2 regions of the Vibrio gallaecicus genome follow, and region 1 is predicted to be linked to the other one. Evidence: predicted binding sites of a transcription regulator. Region 1 holds the regulator's gene; the other holds the start of a gene.

Region 1 (4,657 bases):
AACAGGTGAACAGCTAAAGAAAAAACCTATCTTCGTGTTATTTCACGGGCTAGAAGGCAGTTTCGAAAGCCCTTATGCTAACGGCTTAATGAATGCTTTCGCAAAAGACGGGTGGTTATCCGTCATGATGCACTTTCGAGGATGCAGCGGAAAACCGAACCGATTAGCCAGAGCCTATCATTCAGGCGAAGTAGAAGATGCGCGCTTCTTTCTTGAGTTTTTAAACAAACAATTTCCAGACAACCCTAAAGTAGCCGTAGGTATTTCTTTAGGTGGTAACATGCTTGCTAATTATCTAGCCGATTACGCTGACGATCCTTTACTATCAGCAGCAACTATAGTTTCAGCCCCTTTTGATCTTGCCAGTTGTTCAAGCCGAATTGAGCAAGGCTTCTCTAAAATCTATAAAAAGTACTTATTAAATTCACTAAAAGATAATGCATTGAAAAAAGGGCAGATCCTGCTTGATGAACTGGGGATCAGCGCTGAATCCATCAAGAACATTCGTCACTTATACGAATTTGATGAAAGGATTACCGCGCCACTGCATGGTTTCAAAAACGCTCAAGATTACTATGTAAAATGTTCAGCTCTTTCAAAATTACAAAAAATCAAACTGCCAACTCAGATCATTCATGCTAAAGATGACCCATTCATGACAGATGCCGTGATCCCTAAATTTGTACTTCCAGAAAATATCGATTATCGCCTATTCCAGCATGGTGGCCATGTTGGATTTATCACTGGGAACACCTTAAAACCTCGCTTCTGGCTAGAAGAAGCACTGCCTGCCTACTATGAAAGTATTCAAGATTCGGCATAATGGTTGCCTTATTTTCTTTCGTCATTTCCATGAACCAATAAGGTTCTAACCAAAAGCTGACCGTAAAATAGAGATGTATTTATGATCATTCCATGGCAAGACATTGCACCTGAAACATTAGAAAACCTCGTTAAGGAGTTTGTGCTTCGTGAAGGTACTGATTACGGGGATGTTGAAATTTCTCTACAAAATAAAATTGACCAAGTAAAAAACCAACTGAAGACAGGCGATGCCAATATCGTCTTTTCTGAGTTGCACGAAACTGTTGATATTCAGCTACGTCATACAATGTGAAGTTGAGTTTAAGCAATGAATGGAATCAAAGAACAACAATAAGTAGAGTAACCGTATGGCAGGGAGCTATGCTGCGCTAGCCAGTGAGCCATGTTATAGTGAAAGCGATTGCTAACAAGTAAGTTACTACAAAGACAAGGGTTGTCATGTCCGCTAAACATCCAATTATCGCAGTAACGGGTTCATCAGGAGCCGGTACAACTACAACTTCCGAAGCCTTTAGAAAAATGTTCAATATGATGGACGTAAAGGCAGCATGGGTAGAAGGCGATAGCTTTCACCGCTTCACTCGCCCAGAAATGGATGTAGAGATCCGTAAAGCACGCGAACAAGGAAAGCACATCAGTTACTTTGGCCCACAAGCCAACGACTTTGGAGCACTGGCTGAGTTTTTCCGTAAATATGGTAATGAAGGTACAGGGCAAGTACGCCGCTACCTTCATACTTTTGATGAAGCCGTTCCATATAATCAAATGCCAGGCACTTTCACGCCTTGGCAGGATATTCCTGAAAACTCGGATGTGATGTTCTATGAAGGACTACACGGTGGTGTTGTGGATGGCGACATTAATGCCTCACAACATGTCGATTTATTGATTGGCATGGTACCCATCGTAAACTTAGAGTGGATTCAAAAGTTCGTCCGAGATACTCGCGACCGAGGGCATTCTCGTGAAGCGGTAATGGACTCCATTGTTCGTTCAATGGACGACTATTTGAATTACATTACACCACAATTTTCACGTACTCATATCAACTTCCAACGTGTTCCGACAGTCGATACATCAAACCCTCTGAACGCAAAAGGAATCCCTAGTTTAGATGAAAGCTTCGTAGTCATTCGATTGCGTGGCATTAAAAATGTCGATTTCCCATACCTTTTAGCAATGATTGATGGCTCATTTATGTCGCGACATAATACGCTAGTCGTGCCAGGCGGGAAGATGAGCTTTGCTATGGAGCTCATTGTTAGACCTATCCTTCAACAGCTGATTGAAACTGGAAAAATAGGTTAACAGAACGTCATTTTATCAGGTTACTTTTCATACCGTGATCATGTGCACAATTTTGCGTAAAAAATCGCAGCTTGGTCACGATTAAAATCAAGAAATAGTGACTGAAAAAGGATACTATTTTAGTCCGAAACAAAAGATAGCTTGCAGCACTGAAAAAGTGCTCTTACCCTAAAGCCTAATTTAGGCTTAGCTAATTAATACGGAAAGCAGCAAGCATACCCTGCAGAGGAAGTGAGATATTATGGTTCTAGGTAAACCTCAAACCGATCCAACATTAGAATGGTTTCTGTCACATTGTCATATTCATAAGTACCCTTCTAAAAGCACGCTAATTCACGCTGGTGAAAAAGCGGAAACCTTGTACTACATCGTAAAAGGTTCTGTTGCGGTTCTAATCAAAGATGAAGAAGGTAAGGAGATGATTCTTTCTTACCTAAACCAAGGTGACTTTATTGGTGAGCTTGGTCTATTTGAAGAAGACCAAGAGCGTACTGCTTGGGTTCGTGCTAAATCTCCTTGTGAAGTGGCTGAAATTTCATTTAAGAAATTCCGTCAACTTATCCAAGTGAACCCAGACATCTTAATGCGTCTATCATCTCAAATGGCTAATCGTCTACAAGTGACTAGCCAAAAAGTAGGTGACTTAGCTTTCCTTGACGTGACTGGTCGTATCGCTCAAACGCTACTAAACCTAGCTAAACAGCCAGATGCAATGACTCACCCAGACGGCATGCAAATCAAGATCACTCGTCAAGAGATCGGTCAGATTGTTGGCTGTTCACGTGAGACTGTTGGTCGTATCTTGAAGATGCTAGAAGAGCAGAACTTAATTTCAGCTCACGGTAAGACTATCGTTGTTTACGGTACTCGCTAATTTTTAATCGCTCTAGCTAGCAATTAAAAGCCGAGACAAATATTAAAGCCACCAGCTGCAAAGTTGGTGGCTTTTTCTTTTCTAGGCTCTAGGTTCTAGGTTCTAGGTTCTAGGTTCTAGGTTCTAGGTTCTAGGTTCTAGGTTCTAGGTTCTAGGTTCTAGGTTCTAGGTTCTAGGTTCTAGGTTCTAGGGCTTAGTAATGAAAGCCTCTAGAGAACACAAGTTAGATTAGCTATCTGTACTTTCAAAAATCTTATCGGCAGAAGCCGCAACAAAACCAGTATAGATTTCCCCATTTGCCATCACGTAGCGCTTAGCAAATTCGTAAAAGCCACCCGGGATCATTTCGACACCTTCGGTGAAAGTAACCGCGACTTTATCCGCCATCGTTGAAGATTGTTCAAGAAGCACTTCAGGTGATCCTTTTACTTCTCCACCAGCACTATTGATAGTAAAACCTTCATCTCTCAAGTAGTCATTCACAGACTGAACTTCATCAAACTTATTCAGTTGATTCACACTTACTGTGAAATGGTTTGCCCCATAACCATGTGCCGCAAGCCAAGAAGCGTACTCACTTTCTTTTGCCAACACTTGGAAATCCACAAAGCTTAAATCCCATAGTCGCCCACCAAATAGGAACTCATGACCTTTTAGCTTATTGGTGTCCAATTGCTTCACAAGCTTAGCAACGATTGTTTGTAACTCCGCTGAACACTCTTCAACTTTAAGTTCACTAATGAACACTTTTGGTTGATTTGGATCTGGGTGTTCAAAATGCTTCGCGACTAATTTTTTACTTTCGAAAAGATAATCACCACAAGCTTGATAGCCTAGATCTATAAATGGTTTGGCTAGAGTATCAATGCCAAGCGGGGCTACGTTGAAAGTTCGCAGTGCAATATGGTCGTTGATCAACGCTTCGTCTTCTTTCAACAGCTGCTGAACTTGAGCTGCTGAAGGGCATAAACGTTGAATATAATCGTTCCATAATGAGCTGAATAATAGATCGGGCGTCATGGTGACTCCTTGTCGAGGGTACTAGCAAGCTAGAGATATTGGATTAAGAAGATAAGCTACCGCTTATGCCGCAGCCATTTTGCAATCATTGTCACTGGCAGAAGCTTTCCATGAATAAGCAATCACCAGAGTTTTTATTATTATGACTAGCCTTACATCGAGATAAGGCTAGTATTTAAGCTTTATATTCAGTGATTTATTTAAAGTTCAATACCTGGGCTAAATGTCGCGGGCAGCAATGTCTCTCCACCTTCCATTGAAGCCATTGGATAAGCACAGTAATCCGCAGCGTAGTAAGCACTTGGTCGTAAGTTACCCGACGCACCAGGTCCACCAAATGGTGCATCACCACTTGCCCCTGTCAGTTGTCGGTTACGGTTTACAATACCTGCACGGATATGATCCACGAAATATTCCCATTCAGAGTCATCCGTTGAAACAAGACCTGCAGATAAGCCAAAACGAGTATCGTTAGCTAGGTTTACGGCCTCTTCCAATGATTGGTAACGCACAACTTGTAGAAGTGGTCCAAAATATTCCTCATCAGGCAACTCAGCAATGTTTGTTGCATCGATAATACCAGGAGTCACAAATGCAGCTTCAAGCCCTTTAGCTTCTACTAGGCTAACG
Region 2 (4,657 bases), 910 kb from region 1:
GTTCTTAAATAGAAGCCTCTTGGCTTAGTTTTTATTGGTTTTCCATTTATGCCATAAGCTTCTGTGAGAACTCGGCTATTGGCTGCTTTTGGACGTAAGTGCAGAGCCTCTCCGTGCCGGGCGGTGATTTGCTGTATGTTACCGAGCACTATAACTTCCATTAGCTCTTCCCAGTCTCTTCTTAACACGTCCTCTTCTTCAGAGCTTGGTGTCCAAAGCAAAGGCGATCCAACTCTTCTATCCGCTAAAGGAATTTCTCTTTCTCCTTCAACTGGTATCCACAGCACTTTAGATAACTTATTTCGCACATGGCTGGTTTCCCAAGTTAAACCTTGTACACCGATTAGTGGAGCAACACAGACAAAAGTTGTCTCTAGTGGCTTTCCGCTATAACTGATAGGAATGCTTTTTAATTCGATCCCTAAGTTAACAAAATCTTGTTGAGGTTTACTGCCGGCGAGCGCTCCTAAATGCCATTCAAGTAACTGCCCAACCCAACCTTTATCTCGTTTAAGATCTGGTGGTACATCCATCTTGGCTTCGTTGGCTAACTCTTGAAATGACAATCCAGCAATAGCATTGGCTCTTTCTAGTAATTCTTCTTGGGTTTTAGGTTCTGGTTTCATAATAAAGAGGCAATATAAAAAATGAATTTTATCAGAAGTTATTGGAAATGATTACCGGTTAATAAACGATCTTGCTGTGCATCCTTTGATCAAAATTAAGGTTATCCACAGATTAGTTACGTAAAAATAAAAATAATTGTGATCTGTATAAATAAACAGGCATTTTAAGATGAATGAATACTTGCTATATCAAGAGTAAAATGAAGCTTTTAGTGTGCTGTGTGGATAAAGGTCACATTGGTTGATCTTTGACCGATTGTTTTTCTGTAAAGATCCTTCCGATTTTGTTTTAATTTTATTTTTTACTTTTAATTTAACTTGTTGATTTTTAATTGTTATATTTTAAAAGTTAAAATGCTCAATAACTTTTCAATCTATATGAAGATTATTGATAGCCAATTATTGTTAATTCTTCACATAGTTATTCACAGAAAAGGTGAATAAATGTGGTCTATGTCTCACTCTTATGTGGGTAACTTAAATTTGAACAAAAGTTATCCAGAATTAAGAATAAAATCATAAATATCGGTTTAATCACATCACTAAGTTTGCTCCGCTTGGGGATATGTGGAAAAATCAATGTAATTAAAAATTTAGATAGAGGTTGGCCAGTGATAGATGGCGATGGTTACCGATTAAACGTTGGTATTGTAATCTGTAACAACCATGGTCAGGTCTTCTGGGCTAAACGGTACGGGCAACATTCTTGGCAGTTTCCCCAAGGGGGGATTGATGAAGGTGAAACTCCAGAGCAGGCAATGTTCCGAGAGTTATATGAAGAAGTTGGTCTAACAAAAAAGGATGTGAAAATCGTTGCGACTAGTCGTCATTGGTTACGCTATAAGCTACCCAAACGCTTAGTTCGATGGGATTCAAAACCTGTCTGTATTGGACAAAAACAGAAGTGGTTTCTTCTACGACTAGATTGCGATGAATCTCGTATTAATATGCAGCGTGGAAGTACACCTGAATTTGATGGTTGGCGCTGGGTAAGCTATTGGTACCCAGTAAGACAAGTCGTTTCTTTTAAGCGAGATGTGTATCGTCGAGCAATGAAAGAATTCGCATCTTTAGCAATGCCGTTTAAAGAGCGAAAGACAAAAGGAAAACGTAAACAACGTAGAGGGTAAGCATGCTCAGTCAACTAAGGGACATAGTTGAACAAGTTTCAAGGGTTGAAGATGTTTATACTGCCCTTGATATTTTAGTAAAAGAGACATGCAGCGCGATGCAGACTGAATGCTGCACCGTGTACCTTGCTAACGATGAAATGCAGCGCCTTGAGTTGATGGCAACTCAAGGTCTGAATTTTAAAACTGACAGTATTCATATTAATTTTTCGGAAGGTTTAGTTGGTCTTGTTAAGCGCAGTGCTGAACCTATTAACCTTGCCGAAGTCTCAAATCATCCTGCTTATAAGTTTTTCCCTGAATTAGGTGAAGATGTTTATCACTCTTTTTTAGGCACTCCAATTATCTATCGCAAGCAAGTGCTTGGCGTACTGGTTATTCAACAAAAGTCACCCCGTTTATTCAGTGAAATGGAAGAATCTTTCCTTGTCACTCTTTCTGCCCAGCTAGCAGTGATTGTTGCCCATGCACAAACGCAAGGTTTATGGCGTTTAGAGCAACAGCAGCGTTTATCAAGCAAAGGTATCGCAGCTTCTTCGGGTGTAGCAATTGGCGATCTTTGGTGGGACAACACTCAACCTGAACTGACTGACGTCTATCCGGCCTCTACGCTTAATATTGAAAAAGAGCATGAGCAGTTGGTAGTGGCTATTGAAAATGCGCTGAGTGATTTTAGGCGTATGAGAAAGCGTTTAGATAGTGATATTAATAAAGATGCTTTGGCGATCTTTGATTTATTTACTCACTTACTGAACGATCCAATGCTTCGTAAAGATCTGAAATCTCAGATTCAAAAAGGTGATAGGGCGGATTGGGCACTAAGGCAAGTCGTTGAAAGTTATTCAAACCGCTTCGCTAGAATGTCGGATGTGTACCTAAGAGAACGTGCTCAAGATATTCGCGAATTAGGACAAAGGTTACTCTACTTTCTCCATAATACTGAATATGAACAGCGTTCTTTAGAAAAGCCGATAATTTTAGTCGTTCGAGAGTTAACCGCTTCTGTTTTAGCTTCTATCCCTAAAGGGAAGTTATTAGCAGTGGTTTCTCTTGAAGGGGCAGCAAACTCTCATGCTGCTATTTTGTCTCGTGCTTTAGGCGTACCAGCAGTCATGGGGCTGAGCCTGAACCTCGAACAAATAAATGGTAAGCAAGCCATTGTTGACGGTTACAGCGGTGAAGTGTTCATTGAACCTGATAGTAACTTACTGAGTGAATATGGTGAGTTAGTGTTAGAGGAGAGTGAGCTCTCTTCAATGGTCAATCAAGAGCTGTTTAAACCGGCACTGACACAAGACGGCAGGCATGTTGATATTTTGTTGAATGCGGGGCTGAGTGCTGATACCAACATTGCACTTAATCAAGGTGTTGATGGCGTTGGCTTGTATCGAACTGAAATCTCTTTTCTTTTACAGCAGCGCTTCCCTTCAGAAGATGAGCAAGTGAAGCAGTATTGTTCAGTCTTGGAGAGCTACCCGAATAAACAAGTGGTTATGAGAACGCTTGATATTGGTGGAGATAAAGCCTTGCCGTATTTTCCAATTGAGGAAGATAACCCATTCTTAGGCTGGCGTGGGATTCGTTTTACACTCGATCATCCCGATATTTTTATCATTCAATTACGCGCAATGCTTAGAGCAAGCTGTGACAGTCAGAATTTAAGTATTTTACTTCCGATGATCTCTGGTGCACAGGAACTTGATGATGCCATCAAACTTATTGAACAAGCTTATGATGAAGTGAGTTTGTTGGATAGCCGAGTGAGAATGCCGCGTATAGGGATTATGCTGGAAGTGCCTTCAATCGTGTATTTACTGCCTCTTATTGCTAATAAAGTGGATTTTGTATCAGTTGGCACCAACGATTTAACTCAATATTTATTAGCCGTAGACCGGAACAATTCACGTGTAGCGAGTGTCTATGAATCTATGCACCCTGCAGTGATTATGGCTTTGAAACAAATACACGATACTTGTAAACAACATTCATTACCTGTCTGTATATGTGGTGAGCTTGCAGGGGACCCGATGGGAGCCTTGTTATTAGTTGGGTTAGGGTATGACACCCTAAGTATGAACACCTCTAATGTTGCAAGAACTAAGTATTTGATTCGCCAATCTACGCATCAAGAGCTACAAGATTTGGCGAATAAAGCATTATCACAGCCCTACGGAAGTAGCATCTATAGTATGATGTTACGTTATTTTGAAGAACGAGAGTTTACTGGCTTTATTCGAGCGGGTAAGAAATAGGATATAACGTGACATATGAACTAATAGGCTTGCTAGTAGTATTAGGTGCGGTAGTTGGCGTATTAGCAGGTTTACTGGGTATTGGTGGCGGGCTACTTGTTGTTCCTGCTCTCCTTTTTCTCCTTCCGAAATCTGGGATATCCCCTGATATTGCTATGCAAATGGCACTGGCAACCTCTTTAGCCACAATAATAGTGACTTCAGGTTCATCCGCTTTAAATCATCTAAAGCTGGGTAATGTTGATATATTTGTTATTAAGTGGTTGATGCCAGGGGTCGTGATAGGGGGCTTCATGGGGTCTTTTATTGCAGATGTCATCCCTACGGAATACCTTCCTAAAGTTTTTGGTTTCATTGTGTTGCTACTTGCACTGCAAATGCTGCTATCGATTCGTTCGACCAGTCAAAAGTCTATGCCGAGTTCAGCTAAAACCATCATCTATGGTAGTGGGATTGGTGTTATTTCAAGCCTAGCTGGAATCGGTGGTGGATCATTGTCTGTGCCTTTTTTAAATTATCATGGCATAGAGATGCGTAAAGCTGTGGGTTCGTCCTCAGTGTGCGGTTGTGTGATTGCTTTATCAGGCATGCTTGGGTTTGTTTGGCATGGCTCATCCGTCGAACATTTACCTGAATACAGTGTTGGCTA

Evidence for each region. The regulator CRP, encoded in region 1, controls carbon source genes, mostly activating them, when cyclic AMP is high. The targets are predictions, from matches to a motif close to TGTGANNNNNNTCACA.
Region 2: a site for CRP is predicted at 1,072-1,087, ahead of rppH (RNA pyrophosphohydrolase). Genes of this name have one in related genera too.

Annotation. Positions count from the first base shown of each region.
Region 1 covers NZ_AP025490.1:2,970,565-2,975,221, forward strand. Annotated here, with positions in the region: gene OCU78_RS13050 (hydrolase) at 1-823, shown strand, start outside; gene OCU78_RS13055 (YheU family protein) at 905-1,117, shown strand; gene OCU78_RS13060 (phosphoribulokinase) at 1,264-2,133, shown strand; gene crp (cAMP-activated global transcriptional regulator CRP) at 2,375-3,007, shown strand; gene OCU78_RS13070 (DUF1338 domain-containing protein) at 3,236-4,027, opposite strand; gene astD (succinylglutamate-semialdehyde dehydrogenase) at 4,228-4,657, opposite strand, start outside.
Region 2 covers NZ_AP025490.1:589,066-593,722, forward strand. Annotated here, with positions in the region: gene mutH (DNA mismatch repair endonuclease MutH) at 1-626, opposite strand, end outside; gene rppH (RNA pyrophosphohydrolase) at 1,238-1,756, shown strand; gene ptsP (phosphoenolpyruvate--protein phosphotransferase) at 1,759-4,008, shown strand; gene OCU78_RS02620 (sulfite exporter TauE/SafE family protein) at 4,017-4,657, shown strand, end outside.